One region of the Paenibacillus sp. PvP094 genome, then DNA from elsewhere that is predicted to be linked to it. Evidence: predicted binding sites of a transcription regulator. Region 1 holds the regulator's gene; the other holds the start of a gene.
What was found. Region 1 encodes NrdR, which represses ribonucleotide reductase genes. Its sites were predicted from a motif close to AACACNATATATNGTGTT; they were not measured.
Positions count from the first base shown of each region.

Region 2: ABIC22_RS29000 (adenosylcobalamin-dependent ribonucleoside-diphosphate reductase) is a predicted target of NrdR. The motif match lies at 8,454-8,471, and genes of this name have one in related genera.

Region 1 covers NZ_JBEPOM010000001.1:6,599,709-6,612,202, reverse strand. The annotation lists gene ABIC22_RS29810 (methyl-accepting chemotaxis protein) at 46-1,230, shown strand; gene pstB (phosphate ABC transporter ATP-binding protein PstB) at 1,452-2,207, shown strand; gene phoU (phosphate signaling complex protein PhoU) at 2,272-2,931, shown strand; gene polA (DNA polymerase I) at 3,154-5,808, shown strand; gene mutM (DNA-formamidopyrimidine glycosylase) at 5,923-6,753, shown strand; gene ABIC22_RS29785 (manganese efflux pump) at 6,947-7,702, shown strand; gene coaE (dephospho-CoA kinase) at 7,712-8,308, shown strand; gene ABIC22_RS29775 (lytic transglycosylase domain-containing protein) at 8,305-8,868, shown strand; gene ABIC22_RS29770 (alpha/beta-type small acid-soluble spore protein) at 9,024-9,248, opposite strand; gene nrdR (transcriptional regulator NrdR) at 9,362-9,829, shown strand; tRNA gene ABIC22_RS29760 (tRNA-Ala) at 10,015-10,087, shown strand; gene ABIC22_RS29755 (alpha/beta hydrolase) at 10,483-11,292, shown strand; gene ABIC22_RS29750 (MarR family winged helix-turn-helix transcriptional regulator) at 11,341-11,862, shown strand; gene ABIC22_RS29745 (DUF4179 domain-containing protein) at 12,074-12,494, opposite strand, start outside.
Region 2 covers NZ_JBEPOM010000001.1:6,431,926-6,444,419, reverse strand. The annotation lists gene ABIC22_RS29035 (extracellular solute-binding protein) at 25-1,635, shown strand; gene ABIC22_RS29030 (divergent polysaccharide deacetylase family protein) at 1,777-2,664, shown strand; gene ABIC22_RS29025 (N-acetylmuramoyl-L-alanine amidase) at 2,639-3,400, opposite strand; gene ABIC22_RS29020 (YqzE family protein) at 3,622-3,846, shown strand; gene ABIC22_RS29015 (hypothetical protein) at 3,947-5,005, opposite strand; gene ABIC22_RS29010 (YqhG family protein) at 5,186-6,436, opposite strand; gene ABIC22_RS29005 (DEAD/DEAH box helicase) at 6,439-8,199, opposite strand; gene ABIC22_RS29000 (adenosylcobalamin-dependent ribonucleoside-diphosphate reductase) at 8,534-11,170, shown strand; gene ABIC22_RS28995 (acyltransferase family protein) at 11,762-12,494, shown strand, end outside.

The DNA.
Region 1 (12,494 bases):
ACCCATCTCAGGACGGAGCTCATACGTAAAGGAGATTGCGCATTTATGCCCACGTTGCTCGAAGAGAAGCCTGATCTATCCGTAGAAGATGCATATAAGCATGAGGATGACTCGATTCGTTTAACTCAGGATGATCTTACAGAATTAACCCTTAACAACCAGGTGCCCATCCGAGAATACTGCCGTCAGGTTCCCATGGTGGGGGTGCATACCACTTGTGGAGAGGCTGCTAGCATACTGAGTCAGGAACAGAAATATCCATGTGTTGTATTGGGTGACGATCAGAATCGCCCGCTGGGGTTATTGATGCGGGAAACCTTGTATCGAATACTGAATGGACGTTTCGCCGCGGATTTGTTTTATCGCAAGTCCATATCGCATGTTGCTAATTCATCTCCGGTAGTCGTGGATGTACTAGCTGATGCGCCAGAAGTGATTGATGTAGCCTTGTCACGAAGTGAGGAGCATTTCTATGATTGCATCATTGTAACGGAGGAGAACAGGCTGCTTGGCGTATTAACCATGCGGGATCTCATGTCCCTTTCCAGAAGGATGCAGCACGAGGCTGGAGAAGAGCGCGTTCACACCATTACCGAGAGCCAGAAAGAAATATCCCGGATTCATGAGTCGATTACGAAACTGGTTCAATCCGCTGGAAAGGCGGGAGAAGATGCGAAACAAATTATTCAATTGTCTGAACAGGGCGCAAGCAGTCTTATGCAGGTTGAGGCTTCGTATAACCGCGTACATCAGCACATGGGAGGACAGCGCAAGCATGCGAATGATATGCTGACCTCAATAGAAACCGGAGCGGGCATGGCACGTTCCATTCGTTCTCTGGCCGATCAGAGTGCGTTGCTTGCGATGAATGCTTCCATCGAGGCAGCTCACGCTGGCGAGTATGGGCGAGGCTTCCAGGTTGTTGCCAGCGAGATTCGGGCCTTAGCCAAACAAACTCGTGAGGTTGCGGGAGATATGTCCTCATTACTCGAAGGGATCGGTGAATTAACCAGACAAACCGTTGAACTGGTTCGCGCCAGTGCTGCTGAAATTGACGACAGCTCCGTACATGTTACTGAAGGAAGTGCAGCTTTCAACCGTTTAAACTCCGCCGTGGAAGGTATGCTGCATATTGCTGCCAACATCGCAGAGGAAGGCAAGCAGACTGGAGAAGTGGCAGATTATATACGAAAAAAACTGGATTCTATGATTTCTGGGGGAGAATTGTAAACAAAGATAGACATCATTTACCATCTGTGATCGGAATGGGAAGGTCATGGCTTGTTGAAGGATGTCTTTTTACATTCCGTTAACATGAAAGTGATACTCTTTTTACAATAAGAAGGTAGGATATTAAGGATGACCGAGATGTTGAAGATTATTGATCTGGCCTCGGCCTCAACGTAAAGGGAGCTTGGTTTGTCCCTCCAGCGAAGGAGAAGTGAACATCCATGAAGGAACTCATTCACATTGAAGGACTTAATTTGTACTATGATACGCATCATGCGCTTAAAAATATATCAATGGACCTGCCGGAACGAACCGTAACTGCATTCATTGGACCGTCAGGTTGTGGTAAATCCACGTTGCTCCGTACATTAAACCGGATGAATGACATGATTCCGGGAGTACGTGTCGAGGGACAAGTTCTGCTCGATGGATCGGATATCTACAGTAATGAAATCGAAGTTGAAACGCTGCGCAAACGAGTAGGCATGGTGTTTCAGCAGCCCAATCCTTTTCCAAAATCAATCTATGATAATGTCGCATACGGCCCCCGTTTGCACGGTGTTACCCAGAAGGCGGAGCTGGACCAGTTGGTTGAGCAAAGTCTTGTGCACGCTGCATTGTGGGATGAGGTCAAGGATGTACTCAAAAAATCGGCGCTTAGTCTGTCCGGCGGTCAACAGCAGCGACTCTGTATTGCACGAGCCCTCGCGGTACAGCCTGATGTACTGCTAATGGATGAAGCCACTTCGGCCCTGGACCCCATCTCGACATTAAAGATCGAGGAACTGGTCAAGGAACTGCACAACAAGTACACCATCGTCATGGTAACCCACAACATGCATCAGGCTGCCCGCGTATCGGGTAAGACAGTATTTTTCCTGAATGGTGAAGTTGTGGAGGCCGCTGATACAGAAACGCTGTTCTCCACGCCCCAGGATTCCCGAACCGAGGATTATATATCCGGACGGTTCGGTTAAGCAAGCTGAATTCGAACGAACCCGGCGTATCCGGAGATGATGGACAAGGGGGACATGGAAACCTATGATTCGCAGGAAAGAATTTGATCAGGAGCTTGAAGAGCTTCGCATTTTGCTTCGGCAAATGGGTGAGCATGTAGGAACGGCATTGGATGGTGCCATTGAGAGTTTACGGACATTGGATGCTGAGAAAGCTCAGGTCATCATCAAGAATGATGCGAATCTGAATGCGCTTGAAGACAAAATCATGGAACTGGGCTCCAAGCTCATTATTACCCAGCAGCCAGTCGCGAAGGATTTGCGCCGTATTATTGTGGCGTTCAAAATCTCAAGTGATCTCGAGCGTATGGGCGATCTCGCCTTGGACGTTGCCAAAGTGACGCTTCGTATGGAAGGCCAGGAGCTGATTAAGCCACTTGTGGATATCCCGCGTATGGCGGAAATCGTCAAAGAGATGATTGATGAATCCATCGAGTCGTTCCTGAAGGAAAATACGGATCTGGCTTACAAAATGGCACAAACGGATGATCAGGTGGACCAGCTGTACAGTCATATGATTGGAGATCTATACAGTTTCATGACCTCTCATCCAACTCAGGCCTCTCAGGCCATGCTGCTCATGTTGGTAGGACGCTATATTGAACGCATAGGCGATCATGCAACCAACATTGGGGAGAGCACGGTTTATCTGGTAACAGGTAAGCGTCCGGATTTGAACCAATAATCAGTAACGGCAAATCAGTGGAATTGGGGACGATTTGCTGCAAAAACAAGGGACTTTTTCCCGGCAGCCTGCAAACGACAGGCTGTCTGTGGAGAGAGTTCTTTTTTTGCTGGATGGAATGTGTAAAAAGATGCCCAATCTTTTTTGTTGTAACAGGTGTGTATGTTATCATGAGAGTAGATGTACTTGAGGGTTTGACCATACGATACGTGAGGTGCTGGAATGGAAAAGTTTATTCTCATAGATGGAAATAGCATTATTTACCGGGCGTTTTTTGCAATGCCTCCTCTGACGAATTCGAAAGGATTGCATACCAATGCGGTGTATGGCTTCACCACCATGCTGCTCCGATTGCTGGAAGAGCATAAGCCAACCCATGTCATGGTGGCATTTGATGCTGGCAAAGTCACTTTCCGTCACGAAGGTTACCAGGAGTATAAAGGTGGCCGTGAAAAAACACCACCCGAGCTGTCGGAACAGTTTCCATTACTCAAAGAATTGCTGCAAGGATTGGGTATTGCCCAGTTTGAGCTGGCCGGGTTTGAAGCGGACGATATCATCGGAACGTTAACCAAACGCGCAGACGAGGCTGGAAGACAGGTATTGGTTGTATCGGGTGACAAGGATATGCTGCAGCTTGCCTCCGAACATGTACATATCGGTCTCACGCGCAAAGGGGTAACGGATATCGAACTGTATGACCCTGCTCAAATTAAGGAACGGTATGGTCTGACGCCACTCCAAATTATCGATCTCAAAGGCCTGATGGGCGATGCCTCTGATAATATTCCGGGTATTCCCGGAGTCGGAGAGAAGACTGCCTTGAAACTTCTGCATCAATTCGGTTCTGTCGAGGAAGTGTTGAACGGCACAGGTGAATTGAAAGGTAAAATGAAAGAAAAGATTGAGACACATGCCGAAGATGCCCGGATGAGCAAAGAGCTGGCGACCATTCACCGCGAAGTGCCGCTGGAACAAACCTGGGATGACATGCAGTTCGCCGGGTTAAAAGAAGAACAGGCAGGGCCAGCACTGGCCAAGCTTGAATTCAAATCCTTGCTCGAACGCTTGTCATTCAGTGGGAGTGCAGGCTCTGCAGCTGAAGCGGTACCAGCTGCCGAAGTGGAATCCACGATTGCTACAGAAGAAACGATTGGTGAGCTGTTTGGCTCCCTGGAATCCATTGATGTTCTCCACGTGGAGACCCATGGTGATAATCCACATCAAGCGAAATTGATTGGGGTAGCGATTGGATCAGGTGAGACGTATGTCTTCCTTTCACCCGAGGTGTTACATTCTGAAGCAGCGGTCCCGGTTCGTGAATGGCTTGGTAATCCGGACAAGCCCAAACGTGGTTATGATCTGCACCGCGTCGATCTAGCTCTGCACGCGCATGGTCTTGAATTCGCCGGAGCATCCTTCGATGTGCAGCTTGCTGCCTACTTGCTTGACCCGACGGAATCCAATCAGACCATTAGCGGCTTAACTTCGAAGTATGGCTTGCCTTCCCTGGCTGAAGACGACACGGTTATGGGGAAGGGTGCAAGATACAAGGTGCCTGATGTAGAAATCCTGGGCGATTTCCTGTGCCGGAAGGCTGCTGCCGTGGCTGCCATTATTCCTCTTCAGGAGCAGGCACTTGAGAATGATGAGATGAACGCGCTCTTTCACGAATTGGAGATGCCGTTATCACGCATTCTGGCAGACATGGAGAAACAGGGGATTAAAGCGAATACAGCAGATCTGCAGGCCTTGGGACGTGAGTTCGAGGAACAGATCAGCAGGCTGATGGCGGAGATTTACCGACTATCCGGTACAGAATTCAATCTGAATTCACCGAAGCAGCTGGGTGAGATTTTGTTTGATAGACTGGGTTTGCCAGTGGTGAAAAAAACAAAAACAGGCTATTCCACAGATGCGGAAGTCTTGGAGAAATTGGCTCCTTATAATGATGTGGTCAAGCATATTCTGCAATATCGTCAGCTTGCCAAACTGCAATCCACTTATGTGGAGGGCTTGCTTAAAGAGATTTCTGATCGGGATGGCAAGGTGCATACGTATTATCGTCAGACCATTGCTGCAACGGGACGACTTAGCAGTCAATTCCCTAACTTGCAGAACATTCCGATTCGGATGGAAGAAGGTCGCAAAATCCGGAAGGTATTTGTTCCTTCCGAGCCAGGATGGTCCATTCTGGCAGCAGACTATTCCCAGATTGAACTGCGTGTACTGGCCCATATTTCGGATGATGAGCGCTTGAAGGAAGCGTTTGTCAATGATATGGATATTCATACCAAGACTGCTTCGGATGTATTTGGTGTGAAGCCTGAAGATGTGGATGGGGATATGCGTCGTTCCGCCAAAGCAGTTAACTTTGGTATCGTGTATGGAATAAGTGATTATGGATTGTCTCAGAATCTGCATATTACGCGTAAAGAGGCAGCACAGTTCATCGATCAGTATTTTGAAGTCTTCCAGGGTGTGCGCCGATATATGGATGACATTGTGAAGGAAGCTCGCCAGGATGGCTACGTTAAAACGCTGTTGGAACGACGTCGCTACCTGCCAGAGATTAATGCCAGCAACTTCAATCTGCGTTCCTTCGCAGAACGTACGGCGATGAATACACCTATTCAGGGAACAGCGGCAGATATCATCAAGCTGGCCATGGTACAGATGGATGAAGCGCTACGGGAACGCCAATTGAAGAGTCGTATGCTGCTTCAGGTACATGACGAACTTGTATTTGAAGTACCTGCGGATGAGCTGGAGCTGATGAAGGAGCTGGTGCCATCCGTTATGGAAAAAGCATTGGAGCTCTCGGTACCGCTTAAAGCAGAAGTAAGTTTCGGGGAAAACTGGTACGAAGCCAAATAACCAACCGGCATGTATTTCCGTTTATTTACAAACATTTCCTCACAAGGATTCGACAGAAGAAGGGGTCCCGCTGAAGCTCAACTTCCGTTATAATATAGGGGAGGTGAGAACATCATGCCGGAATTACCGGAAGTCGAAACAGTCAGAAGAACATTGAATCAGCTTGTTGTAGGTAAGACCATTGAACGCGTAACCGTTAACTTGCCGCGCATCATTCAGCGGCCGGACGATATAGAAGCATTTGCACTGGAACTCGCAGGCCACACCATCATCGGAGTGGAGCGCAGAGGGAAGTTTTTACGGATTTTGTTGGACGGGCTGGTACTGGTCTCCCATCTGCGGATGGAAGGTCGATACGGCGTATACGAGCAGCACGAAGAAGTAGAGAAGCATACCCATGTTATCTTTCACTTCACAGATGGCACGGAATTGAGATACAAGGACGTACGACAGTTTGGAACCATGCATTTGTTTGCAGCAGGCGAAGAGCTCGTATCCAAACCTTTGTTGAAGCTCGGCCTTGAGCCGCTGGATCCGGCATTTACCGTGACTGCATTTCGTGAAGCTGTTGGTAAACGGACAACCAAAATCAAGGCTGTGTTGTTAAATCAGGCATATGTCGTTGGCATCGGGAATATTTATGTGGACGAAGCCCTTTTTCGCGCTGGTATTCACCCCGAAACCATTGCCAAGACGCTGACTGAAGCACAATTGACGGTGCTGCACGAGGCTATTGTAGCTACGCTGCAGGATGCCGTGAATGCAGGCGGATCCTCCATCAAATCGTATGTTAATGGACAAGGTGAGATGGGCATGTTTCAGCATCAACTGAAAATCTATGGTCGCAAATCCGAGCCTTGTACAACTTGTGGTACATTGATTGAGAAAAGCGTTGTTGGCGGTCGCGGGACGCATTACTGTCCGAAGTGCCAACCATTAAAGTGACCCAAAGAAGATACAAATTGAAATTGTCGTTTACACGCTAACGGTTTGAATTTGTACCGGAATGAACGAAATGATTAAAACGTAGCACCCATGGATTACTCCCTCCATATACTGATATGGCAGAAATAAGCGGGCGAATACCTACCTGTAACGGTAGGTGGAAACGAGTTCCCGCACAGGGGAGGAATCCAGGGTGCTGCATCATTTTATTTCATTGCTGGCGCTTGCTTTGGCGCTTAGTTTAGATGGTTTTGGTGTCGGGATTACATACGGGCTGCGCAGGACGAAGATCCCGCTGTTATCCATTGCTGTCATCTCCATTTGTTCGGGGTTGGTCATTGCGTTGTCCATGCAGGTGGGAGTTCTGCTATCCCATGTGGTATCTCCTGATGTGGCTTCGTTCGTTGGTGCGGTTATTCTGATTGCCATCGGTGCGTGGTCATTAATTCAGTTGATCCGTAAGCAGGGGAAGGATCGCCTCGAATCGGAAGAGGGAACGGAAGCAGTCGGAGATGAAGAGCAAGCAATCCATGCAGCGCCGGTCAAAGGCAGAAATCAAGTGCTGGCACTTGATCTTGAACCATCTGTATCCGGCGGATCGCTGGAACGCATGGTATTTACACTGGAACTGCGGAAATTAGGAGTTGTCATTCAAATATTACGCAGTCCTTCCAAAGCAGATATGGACAATTCGGGAAGCATATCTGCTCAGGAAGCGATGTGGCTTGGAATCGCGCTGTCACTGGATGCCTTCGGTGCAGGGCTCGGAGCTGCTTTGCTCGGTTTCCCCACATTGTGGACTGCACTTGTCATCGCGCTGTTCAGTGGCGCATTTCTGTTAATAGGCATGAAAGTTGGATTGCGCTTTTCAGCTCTGCGCTGGATGAGAAGACTGTCCGTACTTCCTGCGTTGTTACTGATGATTATGGGAATAATGAAGCTGTTATGAGGTGAAACGATGAATATTGGCTTAACCGGCGGGATCGCAACGGGAAAGAGCAGTGTTTCCGCCCTTCTTGCCAGTAAGGGAGCGCTGCTGATTGATGCAGACGTGATTGCCCGGGAGGTCATGATGCCCGGGCATCCTGTTTTGGCTGCCGCTGTTCAGCGGTTTGGACAAGCCATATTAAATGAAGACGGAACACTGGACCGTAAAAAGCTGGGCAGCATTGTGTTTCAAAATCCCGAGGAGCGTAAAGCGCTCGAGGCAATCACACATCCGGCTATTCGCCAGGAGATGCGGGAGCGTGCTGCTGCATATGAAGAAGCCTATCCGGACAAGCTTGTGGTATCGGATATTCCTTTATTGTTTGAATCCGGTCTGGAAAATGGATTTGATGAGGTTGTCGTTGTTTACGTCCCAAGATCCGTGCAGCGGGAGCGGCTGATGAGTCGGGATGGCATGACAGAGGAACAGGCTGACGCCCGTATTAATGCGCAGATGGATATTGAACATAAGAAGCAGCGTGCTGACGTGGTCATTGACAACAGCGGCTTATGGTCGGAGACGGAGCAGCAGGTTATTTCATTTTTGCAGCATAAGGGTCTGATATGAAGTTACTGCGTAAGAAACGGGTACTGCTGTTGATGTTTGTTTCATTTGTATTGGTGCTGTTCCTGAATACAAACTGGATGGCGTGGTTTTATCCGATTCATTACAAGGAAGAGATTCGTGCGCAGTCTCAGAGCTATGAGGTAGACCCTTTCCTTATCGCTTCCATCATCAAGGTGGAAACCAATTTCAAGACAAGCAAGGAATCCAGAAGAGGTGCCATCGGGCTGATGCAGCTGATGCCGGATACGGCCAACTGGATCATGGAGCAGGCCAAAATTCCCGGGACCTCGTTAGAGGAGCTGAAACATGAACCGGGCAGGAACATTCAGCTTGGGACATGGTACCTGCGTAACCTCTCAGAACAGTTTGACGGCAATGAAACGGCCATGATTGCCGCTTACAATGCCGGACCAGGCAAAGTAAGTGGATGGATCAGAGATGGTGTTTGGGACGGCTCATTCGAGACAGTCAAAGATATTCCTTTTGGAGAAACCCGGCACTATGTACAACGAGTCATTTATTATTATAATCAGTATGTAAAGATCTATAATACGTTCTAATCGCTAATTGCTTGGATTATGCAGTTGTCTGGAGTACAATCGGTTTGAATTGAATTTTGATATCGTATGTCTTATTTAATAGTAGAAGCACAGAGCAGGCCGGTTATTCACCGGCCGCTCCATGCTCCTCTGTCTAACGTATTACAATGCAGATATTATTGGTATTGACCTGCCAATTGCTGTTCTGCAATTGTTACCAGACGTTTCGTGATGTATCCACCGATCGAACCGTTCTCGTAAGAAGTCATGTTACCTTGGTATCCGTCTTGTGGGATGCTGATTCCGAGTTCTTGAGCAACTTCATATTTCAATTGCTCCAGTGCTGCGGAAGCGCGAGTTACTACCAAGTTGTTGGAGTTACCGTTGCTGTTTTGTGCCATTGCTGTTCACCTCCTCGCGGTTGGTAAAAGTATTATGTGTCTTCAATGCGATTTTCATAACTAGAAGTGACAGGGAATTTATGGTAAAAGAAAAACATGGGAAGTGATCTGAGTTGAAATGTCCTTATTGCGCCTATCTGGGTACAAAAGTGCTGGATTCTAGGCCTGCTAATGAATCAAAATCCATCCGCCGTCGTCGTGAGTGCGAGCAGTGCAGTCGCCGTTTTACGACGTTTGAAATGGTCGAAGAGACACCGCTGATCGTGATCAAGAAAGATGGCAGCCGTGAAGAGTTTAGTCGCGACAAAATTCTCCGTGGCCTTATTCGGGCTTGTGAGAAACGTCCTGTCTCTGTAGAGACGCTGGAGATGATGGTTTCCGAGGTGGAGAAGTCACTGCGTAACACTGCTGAAGCTGAAGTGGAAAGCCGCCAAATTGGCGAGCTGTTGATGGAGCAGTTGTTCCCGGTTGATGAAGTTGCCTATGTGCGGTTCGCTTCCGTGTATCGCCAATTCAAAGACATCAATATGTTCATGAAAGAACTGAAATCGTTGTTGTCCAAAGAGGATCTCGACGATTAAAGAAGTGGATTAAGGGAGAAGAGCAGTCTGGGCTTGTAATTATGAGTGTTCTTGTCTGTACAGAGGTTGTTCTTCTCCAAACACTTTGCCTTCTGAAAAAGTTATTGACAGCTAAAGCTGCATTTTATATGATATAGGAGTCGCCTGTGGAACATCGCTGAAGCGGACAAGTACATATTTAATGTGGGGCCTTAGCTCAGCTGGGAGAGCGCATCGCTGGCAGCGATGAGGTCAGGGGTTCGATCCCCCTAGGCTCCATACTCGAAAACCTCTTGGTATCCAAGAGGTTTTTTGCTTTTTATGGATCTCTTTTCCCGTGTCTGTTGCCAAAACGCTCATATTGTCTTACTCCAAAAAATAATCGCATTATGAACTCGACTTGAAGGGCGTTGATTGAAACGAGGGCGAAGCTACATTGATATTAGCACCGCTCAGTGCATTAATTCCCTTTCCGATTTTATGTAAACGCTTAAAAATTTGATGGACAATAGCGCAAAACTGATGTTATATTGTTTCTGTAAGAAACAATATAGTCTTCATAGAAAACTAAATATTATTGGATTAGTGGACATGGTAATGCTAACTAAATGTGCTCAAAGCTCAATGATGTGATCTTCTGGATGCTTTAGCACCATGAAAAGGATGGGATGAATATGAACCACAGTGAGACAACGATTAAATCATTTGACGGAACACAGCTATATTTCAGCAAGGATACAGCCGAAGATGCGAAGGCAGCCGTGGTCATTGTTCATGGGCTGTGCGAGCATGCCGGGCGTTATGATGAGTTGACGAAGCAATTAAACAAACGAGGTTGTAACGTATATCGATTCGACCATCGTGGTCATGCGAGATCTGAAGGAAAGCGTACATTCTACAGTGATTTTCACCAAATCATCGAGGATGTAAATGTCGTAGTTGATAGCGCCTTGCAAGAGAGCAATGATCTCCCAGTATTTGTCATTGGTCATAGTATGGGCGGATTTGCAACTGCGTCATTTGGCACGAAATATCCAGGCAAGGTCAAAGGCATTGTTTTATCAGGAGCACTTACCCGTTACAATACGAAGGTTGCTGGTGAGCTGCCGCTTGATCTTCCTACAGGGACGTATTTCCCGAATGAGCTTGGCAGTGGCGTATGCAGTGACCCTGAGGTTGTATCCGCTTACGCAAGTGACCCACTGGTAGAAAAACAAATTTCTGTGGATCTTTTTAATAGCCTGGGGAATGGCGTGGCGTGGTTAAAAGAACATGCCAAGCAGTTTGTGGACCCGGTGCTCGTTCTGCATGGAGCAAACGATGGGCTGGTGAGCGAGCAGGATTCACGTGAATTCTACGGAGACATTGCCTCGACTGACAAAACGTTGAAGATCTATGCACATCTCATGCATGAAATATTTAATGAACCGACTAGACATGAAGTCATAGAAGAAGCGATTACATGGATTGAAAAACATATCTAATTTCAGTAGAGTAAAGGAAAGAGAATCTAAATATGAAAGGGATTACTCATGAAATTAGATTGGATGGGCGACCATCGGACCATGATTGAGAAAATTATCAAGTACGGCAATGCATATTCGAACACCTATAAGCTGCAGCGAAGCTATGGTACGGACGTGATGTTCTCCGCCTCTCAGATCCAGACCCTGGAATATATTCTGGAAGCAGAGGATAAGGAGGAGAAAATGTCAGAGATGGCAGCACGTTTGGGCGTTAGCCGCAGTACATTTTCTAAGAATGTGAAGAATCTGACGGAAAAAGGCTTGCTCGAAAAATATCATTTAAGCGGTAACCGCAAAGACATTTATGTCAAACCTTCGGCGAAAGGGCGCGAGGTATATGCAAAGTACACTGAATTTGTCCGTAAGCTTTGCTTTGACGATATCTTTATGCATGCTGACCAAATTTCAGCAGCCGACAAGGAGAGTTTTATTCGCATTATGGATCTGTTCGCAGATGTGCTGGTTTGGTATGGTGAGAAGGAACAGGAACCGCGCAAACTCATTAAAATTGATCCGGGCAGCGATTAAATTCTAGGGTTATGGATGTAGATGTATCATTCAAGTCAGCTTGTATGGATTGTACTCTAACAAAAGGGGATTTTCTTTCAAGGTATTTAACTTGAAGGGAAATTCCCTTTCTGGTATATTAACCAGCTTAGTACAGGAATAAAAAAAATGCCCTTGTACAAGGGCATTTTTTTTGCGCAATAGTTATTTCATCTTGGTTTAGACTGGGTTACTATTTAGTGCTATTAAGTGGAATTCGTAAATCTCCATCCGGCTCTTTCGTCGTATAGTTCGATACATAAAGATCAATTACTTTACCCTTAAAATCTTGGAATACTTCCGTATGTTTATTATCAGAGTCGTTGAAATACAACGGCGTTAAATATTGCTTTTCTCCCGCATCAAGGAAATACGTTTGGTTGATCCCGCCAAATGTAGGCTCAGGGCTGGACGACCCAACGTACAGGTTCCCATCCTTAAGATAATAAGTCCAGTTGATATGGAGTCCTTCGTAATCACTTGTTATCGTTTGTGGCTGAGTCGAAATATTCGTTAGACGAATAGACGTCTGGTCACCAGCATGCTCATCAACTCTGTCCTTCGCGATTAAGGTTATGGGTTTGTTGGCCACAGAACTTACATCCATGAGAGAC
Region 2 (12,494 bases), 170 kb from region 1:
TCATTGGGAGGAATTAGGGTGTCAATGAAAAAGACAAAAACATGGATGGTTATGGGTATTACTGCTGCATTAGTCGTGGGTTTGCTTGCGGGCTGTTCTTCTAGCGAAGGGACAGGTAGCGCAAGTACAGATGAAAAAGGGGCTGAACAAGGCCCAATCACGCTGACCTGGTTTGATGGCAATACCAAAGGTGAGCCATTCACTGATGCGGTTGCCCAGCAAATCACCGAAAAAACCGGAATAGAGATCTCCATACAGCAGCCGACGGGAAACCCGACGGAGAAGCTGAGCTTGATGCTGGCGAGTGGGGATTACCCGGATGTTGTGGTCATGAGCCGGGGAGATGCTTCACTGGACAAATATATTTCTAGCGGAGCCTTCATTCCGCTGGATGAGTTAATCGAGAAATATGGAGCAGATTTAAAGGAAATGTACGGGGAGACCTTGACCAAGACACGTTATACGGACGGCAAAAACTATTATCTGGCAAACTGGTACGGACTCGACAGTGATCCAGTCTTCGGTATGCTGATGAGGCAAAGCCTGCTGGAGGAGCTTGCTCCTGAGAAAGCGGATGGATCCGAGCCGCTCACGACAGACGAGTTTGAAGCACTGCTTAAACAGTTTAAACAGAAATACAGCACGATTGATGGTAAAGAGTCAGTTCCCATGACGATGAATGGAGAGAATATGGGGGCGAGTCTGGGTACCTTCAAGGGCATGTGGGGTTTAAAAACCTATTATGATAATAATGGCAGATTGCAATATGATGTCAAAGATCCGAAGTATCGTGAAATGCTGTTATATATGAACCGTCTATATCGAGAAGGACTGATTGAGAAGGAATTCGCCATTAGCAAAACACAAACATGGATTCAGAAGCTCACAACAGGTGCGGTATTCTCCACACCAGGCGCGTACTGGGATCCAGGCAACGGCAATGCCGCATTGAAGAAGGATGGCGGAGAGAAAAATCAATTATTCGCATATAAAGTCTTAGCTCCTGGTGTAGACCCGGCCCAAACGACCTTTGGACCGAGAAGCTCGCTCGGCTGGGATGCCATTGCCATAACCAAAAATAATAAACATCCGGAAGAAACGATGAAGCTGTTCAACTATTTGGCGAGTGATGAAGGACAGCACTTGCTCCTATGGGGCAAGGAAGGCGAACAATACACCATGGTGGATGGCAAACGTCAACCCGATCCCGCATTCCTGCAGAGCTTCAAGGATAACTGGGATGAAACGGTGAAAACCAGCGGGGTTCGTAAATGGCTATGGTTTATCAAAAATGGGTTGGATCCGAACGGCCAGCCGTACGACATGGCCGTCAAATATCAGCGCAGCGAAGTAGATGAACTGGCCATCAAGAGCCTGGGCGATTCGGTATGGGATACTGCTGAATATGATAACCTCAATCCGGATGGGGGAACACCAGAAGCCCTGACAGCACAAAAGGTCAAGGATATTATGGACCAGAGCATTACCAGAGCCATTATTGCCCCGACTGAAGCAGAGGCCAATGCCATATTTGACAAAATGCTCGAGGATATGAAAAAGGCAGGGGATGAGAAAGTCGAGGATATTATCAACCAGAAATACGCTCAGCGCATGGAGGTATGGGGAACCAAGTAAGCTGTACGGAATGGACGATATTGTGGAAGGCTCTCCGAAAGGAGGGCTTTTTCTTATGCAAGGAACAGGCTTTTTTTGTCTAACATATTCCTTCTTCATTGTTCAAATAATGAGGGGAACGAACAAGGGAGGGAACGATGGATGAAAAAGGCCAAACGAAAAGTACAGTCCAGTACATGGACGATTCGAACTGCATGGTTGATGGTGAGTATGCTGTTTATTACTTATGGAGTGAACTCGTTTACCTGTAGTGCAGAATCACTGGTCACAGAACCTGCGCAGGCAGCGGTAATGACTCCATCCCAATCACAGCCCAAACGAATGGCGATCATCATTGATGATGCGGGCAACAATATGAAAGGCACGACGGAGATTTTGGACATGCCCGTCAAGCTGACGCTTGCCGTCATGCCGTTTTTGTCCACCACCAAAAAAGACGCTATCGCTGCACATGAAAAAGGGATGGATGTCATCGTACACATGCCCATGGAACCCAAATCAGGAAGACCTGAATGGCTCGGTCCTGGTGCGATCACATCCAATCTAACGGACGCTGAGGTCCGCGAACGAGTGGAGAAAGCGATTGATGATGTTCCCTACGCCATCGGTATGAACAATCATATGGGCTCTAAAGTTACTTCAGACAAACGAATCATGTCTATTGTGCTTGATGTTTGCCGGGAACGAGGACTGTTTTTTGTAGACAGTCGTACCAATTTCCGTTCGGTTGTGGGTGAACTCGCCGTTTCCAAAAACATGCCTCCGGTTGGCAACGATATATTTCTGGACGACCAGAATTCAAAGCCGCATATTCGTCACCAGATGGAATTGGCAGCCAAGCGAGCCCTCGAGAAGAATATGTGCGTTGTCATTGGACATGTGGGTCAGACGGGACTAAATACATCCAGCGTTGTTCGCGAATCCGTCACCCGGCTGAAGGGTGAGATCGAGTTTGTTGGCATCGGTGATCTGGTCCGTGAAGTATGGCACTGGCATGCTGCCCCTACACTACCGACAAATAATAAATAATGCCATCGGCAATGGACTGGGCAATGCGTTTCTGCTCTGCCGGATCATTCAACATAGCCCGGTCTTCTGCATTGCTCAAAAATCCGGTTTCCACGATAACGGCCGGATGTTTGATCTGATTCAGCAGGTAGAAAGGCTTGCCCCACACAACCTCGCGCCGAGTGCCAAACAAATCATTAAGCTCGGTCTGGATGGAGGCTGCCAGAAGGTAGCTCCTGCCTTCATTCTGGTAAAGTACAACCGGTCCCCTTGTAGACGATTTGGGACTCCAGTTTCCATGAATGCTGACCACAATATCCGTGCTTACTTCTTCACTGAGACTCTTGCGCTGTGCCAGATCCCTGCGATGACGGGATCTGCTGTTCAGCCAGCGGTTTTCGTCACTAAGGGCATAATCCCCCAGCCGGTTGATGATGACAGCATATCCTTTGCTGCGAAGCAGGAGGTACACCTTTTGACTGATCGCCAGATTGATGTCTTTTTCAAGCACCCCATTTTCTGACGTACCCCCATCAATACCCCCGTGTCCCACATCCAGCAGGATGACAGGAGCTGCAAAAGCATGGTGCGTGGAACGATAACTGTCACCATCGGTTACAGGCAGCAGGGAAGGACTTACTGATTTTTGGTTGGGGTAGGATGACGCAATAACCGCGGAGGTTGCTTGCGCAGGTAACATTAATACAGTATTGAACCCGATCAGCCATGCCACTAATGCAGATAGCAGCTTAACCATGTGTATGCACGCTCCTTTTTCTCATAGGCATCTCATGCAATATCGTATAAGGATGGATACCTTTGGCATTAGACTGTGCATTATTGGCTATTTCATACTCTCAGCCGCAAAAAAAATGTTTATGCATGGACCGTTCTGCACACAATAGATGTATCGTAAGCTTGCGAATTACAATTGAGCAGTTTGCACAATGGCTCAGCTAAAGAAGGAGGCAGAGATGGATGGCCAAAAGTGATGAGCTGGTGAAGTATATTACGCAGCGGGTTGTTCATTTTATGGATACACCGAAGGAAGAGCGGAAAGGGCGTTCCAAGGTAAAAGAGCCCTGGGCGATGAAATGGTTTGGCATGCTCCCCTTTGCCGTATCATTGTGGGTAGGAAAAAAGGAAAAAGCACTAGATCCACGTGGGAAAATGCATAAACGAAGCTCCTCTGGAAAGGGATAAACGGCTTTTAGCCACAATATAAAAAGACGCGTTCCTGATTTTGAAATCAGAGGAAGGCGTCTTATTTGTGTTCGCTTGAGACTATACAAAACTCACGGCTTCACGGCTTGAAAGTATAAAAATGACCGTCGTTCATTAACGTGTCAATCGGAACGAAACGTTTTACGGAAGAATGTCCCCCAATCGCTACATATTCCATTTGCTCCGAACCATCATCCATTCTCCAGATCTGATATCCGGTAACAGGAAGAGGGCCTCCATATAATACATTGCGCTCATCTGCCGAAAAGACAACGGCCTGATGGTTTTTCCACTGCTGTATCAACGGCTGCAAACTTGTTACAGGGACGGCTTCCGAAGTAATCCACAAGAGATTATCGGCAGGATCAAAATCCGGTTGCACGTAGATCGGATCCGCTGAAAAGGCTGGAATCTTGGGCACCTCATCTGTTCTGGATTGGAGTTGTACAGACACGGATAGCGTAGGAGAAGGCGGTCGAGTATGTTCAACCCGAGATTCACGCTCAATGGCCTTTACAGCACCATTCGGTAAAGTGTCACCGTTGGTTGCATCAATATAGATGGTTCCAGCACCGGATTGTTCTACTTTCCAATAGGCAAGAAGAGGGGAGGCATAACGTAACTGGATGTCTTCTGCATGTGACAATTCCTCCAGATTCAGATGATGTCGTTGAAGAGACTGCAGCAGCAGAGAGAGGTCATACGGATTGTGTTCTCCCTGTCCGTACTCGCTTAGCTGCAGGTTCCCTGTACGGTTAGCTGTAATGATCATATATCCAACAGATGTTCCATCGATATGAGCGTTTACAAGCCAGCTGTGCGTTCCGGGACCAAGAGGCGTAAAGTCTAGCTGCGCCTGGTTCCAGCCTTGGTCCATCTTTTGTAAGGAGCCCAAGGCCTTGACTTGTTGAAGAGCAAACTGTTGAACAACAGCAGGAGCAAACTTGTCAGATGCATGGGAAGCATCGCTTTTTGCCGTCGTTAACTGGTAGGAAAGTTCTGTGGTGGCTGCTTGCAAACCTAAGACATCTTCTGCCTGCAATGTTGTGGACAACGTAGTTAAACCCAAAAGGCACATGACACCCACGCCTGCTGCCCGGCGGATGACAAGCCATGGCCTATGGAAGATTTGGTTCATAATTAACACCTTCTTTTTCTGGAGTACATTATGACGAACAGGGACGATTATTCGCTGCACGATCACTTCTAGGTTCATTCTAGTGGACAAGCCATGCAAAGGTTGCTGCAACCTGTCGGGTGGCTGCTCATGAATAAACACTACTTTTGCCGTCATTTGCTGGAAAAGTAGTGTCTGCGTCTATCTTAAATGAAACATGCCGGTGCTTATGGCCGTGACCTTGACTTTGGGCTCATACTGCCAGATCATTTCTGTCCGGCGGGTTTCGTATTGCAGTTTCATCGCTTCACGGTCCAGAACCGCCTGGCGTGCCTTCTCCTGCTCGGTATCCGTTTCCTCATCCAAAGGGACAGCCTGTTCAGCAGCAAGTTCGGCATCCGAGTGTGTCTCCAATCCAGCCATGCCTGCGGATATTCGATTCACAGGAGGGACAAGGGAGTGATCCCCTGCAATAGTCTGAATTCTCATAGAATTAGTCCCGAGCTCTTGCCCGGTGGAAGCAGAATCACGACCAGATCCTGAGGAATTGTCGTCTAATTCAACCTCAGGCGTATCCTCCCTAAGAACGGCTTCGTAATACGCATCAACCACAGCAAGTTCCAGGTCCAGTCGTGCCTTGGCTTGTTCAGCCCAACCATAATCCAGTTCCAGCAGACGTCTGGTAAGGTGTTTCTCGAGTGCTGCTCCAGCATCCGACAGCGATACCTTGGCTGTCTGGACATGCATGTTCTCAGCCAGCCTGGGGCTGAGGTCTCGCCGGTTCAGCTTGGAACCGAATTGTTCGATAATTTCACCTGTGCGAAGGGAGATGCCAAGAAAATGGAGCTCCTCCCGTTTCAAATCACAGGCAAATTCCACTTTGAAACATACACCAAGCCATGGTTCATATACAGCTGGTACGGCAGCGCGCAGCTGACGCTTGGGTGCCTGCTCAAACAGGTTCACGAATGCGCCGCCTTCACGGGCTGCCTCAAAGATCTGCTGCAGTCTGCGACTGCCATAGACGACGTCTTCACGCAGGATGCGGCCGGGCCCGAGCTGCGGCAGAGCTGGAGTAATGCCGAAATAGCGGCCAAGAATGGTTTCTTTAGGTGCATCTGGTCCGGACCCGGACCCGGCGCTGCCTGGGCCGACAGGTCCGCTCTGACTTGCAGAGAGCGAGGGAGATGCCTGAGCAGCTCTGGCTTCTGCTGCATCGATGGCTTGCTGATGCGCTGCCGGATCAAATACGAACGTAAAGGACATCGTCTCCGCCGGAGCTCCAGTGCGTTCAACAAATCCCCAATAGTACGGACGGTTGGTTAATGCCTTGTCCGCTTCCGGTGATAGTTTAACGGTTATATGTGCAGGAGAACGCTCCATGATCTGGCATTCCATGGCTTCGAGATAGGTTGTCACATAGGCTTGAACTTCTTGGGGTGACATGGTCATGGTCAGTGTCCTCCTTTGCCCAGATCCAGAAGGGAGACGGATGGCACTTCATCGGCCACTTCACGCTGAATGGAATTCAGTGATTGTCCAAGCGAATCCATTTTCCGTCGAATGTCATCTTCGTTCTGGGATTCGAGCATGATCTTATAGAGACTCTTTTCAATGGATTCCTTTTTCTCCAGGCGTTCCAGAATAACATCCAGTCCGCCGATGACCATCTCGAACATGTTGATCTTTTCATGCAGCAGATTCAAAATATGTTCTTCAATTGTGCCTGTCGTCGACAGATTGTAGATATTGACGTCATTTTGCTGTCCCAGCCGATGTACCCTGCCAATTCGCTGCTCTACACGCATCGGGTTCCAGGGCAAGTCGAAATTAATCATGTGGTGGCAAAATTGAAGGTTAATGCCTTCGCCACCAGCTTCGGTTGCGATCATGGCCTGAACACGACCTCGGAACAGGTCCATCATCCAGTCCTTTTTCCCCCGGTTCATGCCGCCACGATATGGAACAGCCGTAAGTCCGTTGTTGCGAAAATAATTCAGCAGATACTCCTGCGTGGCCCGGTATTCGGTGAAAATGATGACTTTCTCATTCATGTTTCGAATCAGTTCCATCGTTTTCTCAGCCTTCGTATTTTCCTTAATGGCCTTGATATGGGCAACCAGATCCCAAATTTTGTCCCGGAGCGGGGAGTCAAGCGGGAGCTTCTTGGACAGATTGACCAGCGTAACAAATACTGCATCCCGGCTGCTGCACACTTCCCGCTGCAGCGTAACAAGGGAGAGCATGCTGCTCAGGTTTCCACCAGCCTCCTGATATTGATCTTTAACAAAGGAAGTTACCCCATCATAGAGTGCCTGTTCTTCAGGAGATAGCTGCAAATTCACATTGGAAACATTCCGCTTGGTGAACTGTACGGGTCCTTCACCGCGGCGGTTCCGGATCATGACTTTGGACAATTCGTCCTTAAGCTGCTCCTGGTTTTTGGGGATTCGTTTATCCACCACAAAGTTGGCACTAAAGTCACCTTGACGACCCAGCTGGCCCGGCTTCAGCAAGTTTATGAGATTGAACAGCTCGCTCATGTCATTTTGTACAGGTGTTGCAGTCAAAAGCAGACAATATTTTTTCCGCAGTTTCAGCATGAATTGATAGTTGGTCGTTTTTTTATTTTTGAGTTTGTGGGCTTCGTCAATAATGATCATGTCGTAATCCGTACTCAGCAAGATGTCCTTATGCGGATCTCGCTTAGCCGTATCCATCGAAGCTACTACCACTTCATTTTGCCAGGAATAGGCTTTTTTCTGTGCAATTGCGGGAATGCCAAACTTTGAATTCAGCTCTCGTACCCATTGAAGTACAAGGGATGCAGGCACGAGAATGAGGACCTTGGATACGAGACCGCGGACAATATATTCTTTCAAAATCAAACCGGCTTCTATGGTTTTTCCCAGACCGACCTCATCGGCAAGAATGGCACGGCCTGACATTTCAAATAATACTTTGCGTGCAGTGTCCATCTGGTGCGGAAGCGGCGTCAGTCCCTGCAAATGCTTCAGACACTGTATTTCATCAAAATTGGGAATCAGATTGGTCTCTTCGGCTTGAATACCAAGCTGAAAGAGTCTGTAATCTCCCCAAGGACCGCCTTTATCGAGCCGTGACTCCAATTGGGTCAGCCAGCTGCGATCGAATTCGAGCGGAACGGGCAGTTCTGCTGCAGGTTGATTCATGTGAAGCGGATGTTTCCGGTTCATGGTGATTCCTCCCCTGCCATACATGATGACGTTTTATTCGTAGCTCATAGTATGGACGAATGAGAGGCAGTTCATAACCTACCTCCAAATAAGGTGCGAATTCGAACCTTAATGTCTAAAAAAATTCACAAATTTTGAATGAGAGAGTCTGATGGCGTAAGAGTGAGCTAGTCCAAGTACAGGGTGAATAGAAAGAGCAGCTGTGACTTAAGTCACATGGAAAATCAATATATGGTGTACTATACTGAATATAAATCACTATATGTGGTGTTTTGGCATAATTTAAACACATAATAGAAATGTAATGGGATTTTTGGGGAGGCTGTTAAACATAATGAATTCGAACAAATTGTCGCACAAGTTGGAAGGACTAAGTGAAAAAATATTTTTGGACCGTTATGCCTGGAAGGATGCTGATCCAAACCATGCCAAGGTAGGAGATGTTGTACTCGTTCTGACGAAAGATGACCCGAAGTTTCCGACAAAGGAAGTGGGGGAAATCGTGGAACGGCAGGGTCAGATGGTGAAAGTGAAGACTCGCAGTGGAGAAACGATCCAGACGGAAGTGGAGAAGCTGACACTTAATATAGAAAAAACACCGGAGGAGATGTGGGACCGGCTCGCGAGAGCGATGGCATCTGTAGAATCCACTCCGGAAAAACAGCAAAAGTGGCAATCCAAGTTCCGGGCTGTCCTGGACGATTGGAAGCTGGTTCCGGGAGGCCGAATTGCTGCTGGTGCGGGTGCTAGCGATGAGCTGACCCTCTTTAACTGTTATGTCATTCCTTCTCCGCAGGACAGTCGGGGTGGCATCATGAAAACGTTGACTGAAATGACGGAGATTATGGCTCGCGGTGGCGGGGTTGGCATCAACCTGTCGTCACTCCGTCCGCGTCGTGCCGTTGTTAAAGGGGTCAATGGATCTTCCAGCGGTTCGGTATCCTGGGGAGGCCTGTTCAGTTATACCACTGGACTGATTGAACAGGGAGGAAGCCGCAGGGGAGCACTTATGCTGATGATGAACGACTGGCATCCGGATGTGATGGATTTTATTACCGTCAAACAAACGATGGGGCAGGTCACCAATGCCAATCTGTCCGTATGCGTGAGCAACGCATTTATGGAAGCCGTCAAACAGGACGGGGACTGGGAACTTGTTTTTCCGGATACGAGCGATCCCGATTATGACAACGAGTGGAACGGGGATCTGCAGCAATGGAAGGAAGCCGGGCACCAGGTTATCCATTACCGCACAGTAAAGGCCCGGGATATATGGCGTACGATTATCGAATCGGCCTGGAAATCAGCAGAGCCGGGTGTTGTCTTTATGGAGTACTACAATCAGATGTCCAACAGCTGGTATTTTAATCCGATTATATGTACCAATCCATGCGGCGAACAAGGCCTGCCAGGATGGGGCGTCTGCAATCTATCGGCTATCAACTTATCCAAATTTTACGATGAAACCAGTCATGATGTGGCATGGCAGGAGCTGGCGGAGACAACACGCATTTCGGCCAGATTCTTGGACAATGTAATTGATGCGACACCTTATCATTTTGAGGAAAACCAAAAGAATCAACAGCGGGAGCGCCGGGTTGGACTTGGCACGATGGGTCTCGCAGAGCTGATGATTAAGCTGCGCATCCGGTACGGCAGCCCGGAATCGCTTGAATTTCTGGATAAACTGTATGGCTTTATCGCAAAAGAAGCATATCTCGCGTCAGCAGAGATTGCGGCTGAGAAGGGAGCATTCCCTGCCTTTGAAGTGGAGCCATACTTACAGAGTGGATTTATGAAAAATCTGGTCGGGGCTTATCCGGAAGTGGGAGAGGCCATCCGCAAGCAAGGCATTCGTAATGTAACGCTTATCACGCAGGCTCCAACAGGAAGTACGGGAACGATGGTGGGTACGTCGACAGGGATCGAACCCTACTTTGCGTTTAAATATTTCCGTCAAAGCCGGCTCGGTTACGATGAGCAGTTTGTCCCTATTGCCCAGGAGTGGCTGGATGAACACCCCGGCGAGGAACTTCCTGACTATTATGTAACGGCGATGGATCTGTCAGCAGAAAATCATATTCGGGTACAGGCAGCGATTCAACATTGGGTGGATAGCTCCATCTCGAAGACGGCCAACTGTCCGGCTGATTTTACGGTTGAAGATACGGCACAGTTGTATGAGCTTGCTTTTGATCTAGGTTGTAAGGGAGTTACGATCTATCGGGACGGCAGCCGCGATGTACAGGTCCTCTCCACGACGAAGAAGGAAGAGGCGAAGAGCGAAGTCAGTGAACAAACAAGTGTGACAGATAAGGTACAAGAAACAAGTGCTGCAAACGAAACGACAGCCTTCACGTCCGCACCTTCGGAGACAGAGAACGAGGGCAAAACAAGTGTAGCGGTCTCGCCTGCTGCCAAAGTACTGGATAAACAGTACAAGAGTCGTCCGCAGGTACTGCGGGGAGCAACGTATAAAATAAATACTCCGTTTGGCATGGCTTACATTACGATCAACGACCTGGGTGGCATTCCGGCGGAGATCTTCCTGAACGTGGGTAAAGCCGGTTCCGATGTATTCGCCATGGCAGAAGCGCTGGGAAGAGTGTGCTCCCTGTTCCTGCGATATGGTGATCACGGACATAAAGTCGAACTTCTTATCAAACATCTGAAAGGCATCGGTGGTTCGGGAGCGATTGGCTTTGGTGTAAACCGGGTAGAGTCCATCGCAGACGCAGTAGCGAAGGCGCTCGAAAGCCATGTACAGAGCACCCCTCAAGAGAGTGCATCCTCTACTAATGAAGAGGCAGACCAGAGTGTGAATCGAATTTCTGAATCGGCGATTGTGGACGAACCGTTAGCAACCTATACAGCATCGAGAGATTTGTGTCCTTCCTGTGGTTCAGCTTCATTGATCAATATTGAAGGCTGCAAGACTTGCAGCCAATGTGGATACAGCAAATGTAATTAGAGGATAGACATCATCCAGGTTAATGTGATGAGTAGAATACAGTTAAGGGTGACCAGCACTTTGGTCGCCCTTTTTGTATGACCTGACGTAGAATCAGCAGGCTTCAAAGGATGATTACAACTAGAAGATTCCCGGAATAAAAGAGGATTCGTCCTATTCACCTCCAGAGTCCTAGGCATCTAGAAGCATTTATGGGCAAAACTTTCAATCCGGCTGGGGATAGGTTTATAATGGATGGTGGCTGCTGAGGAAGTGGGCGGTCTTTTTGTATTGATATGGTAGTGAGGTAATATTACCCAGCCCAAGAAAAAGACTGTATTAAACGACAATTTTGGAGTATGATTTTACAGCTATATTAGCTGGCAGGAAAGGTTACATCGTTTCACCACTTTGTAACTACTGCTGTAATTTATCTCACTGCGCTTGAGCGTATAATGCTAAACGTGAGTGTTGATCGATATATTGGAAATGAATGACGAAAGGTGCAATACGTATGTTAATGACAACCAGAATCACGATGCGAAGCCAAGCTGATTTGCAGCTGCCCCAGACATCCACGATGTGGGCCCGAAGCAACAAGGAGGGGCGCGAATGTCACAAACGTTGAACAACAGGCGGCATATGAACGGATTGGATGGTCTGCGGGCCATTGCCGTTCTTGCTGTGATTGGATATCATCTTAATCTGAGTTTTATTCCCGGCGGTTTGCTCGGTGTAGGCATTTTCTTTGTTTTATCAGGTTATCTGATTACAGATATTCTTGTGTCCCAATGGCAGGAACATGGACGCATATCACTCGGTGATTTTTGGGTGAGACGAATCAAGCGTCTCGTGCCTGGCATGCTTACCATGACTGCAGTGGTCATGATTTGGCTTCTCTTCACAGATCCTTCCCGGCTTGCTGCCCTGCGTGGGGACGTTATATCGGGTGTATTATACATAAGCAATTGGTGGTATATCTTCCACCATGTATCCTATTTCGAGAGTTTCGGTCCTCCATCACCGTTCGGACATTTCTGGTCGCTTGCCGTGGAAGAGCAGTTTTACCTGGTGTGGCCACTGCTCCTTATCCTTTCAATTAAGCTGTTCAAAAGGAAGGGATGGCTCGTTGTTTTTATTGTCGTTGCCGCTGAGTTATCTGCTGGAGCAATGGCTATTCTATACAATCCGAATCTGGACCCGAGCCGTGTATACTACGGTACGGACACGCGTGCTTTTGCCTTGCTGGCCGGGGCTGCCCTGGCTGTTGTGTGGCCAAGCCGCAAACTGTCCTCCTCCCTTGCGAACCTTAATCGAGCCGTGCTCGATGTATCGGGCTTGGCAG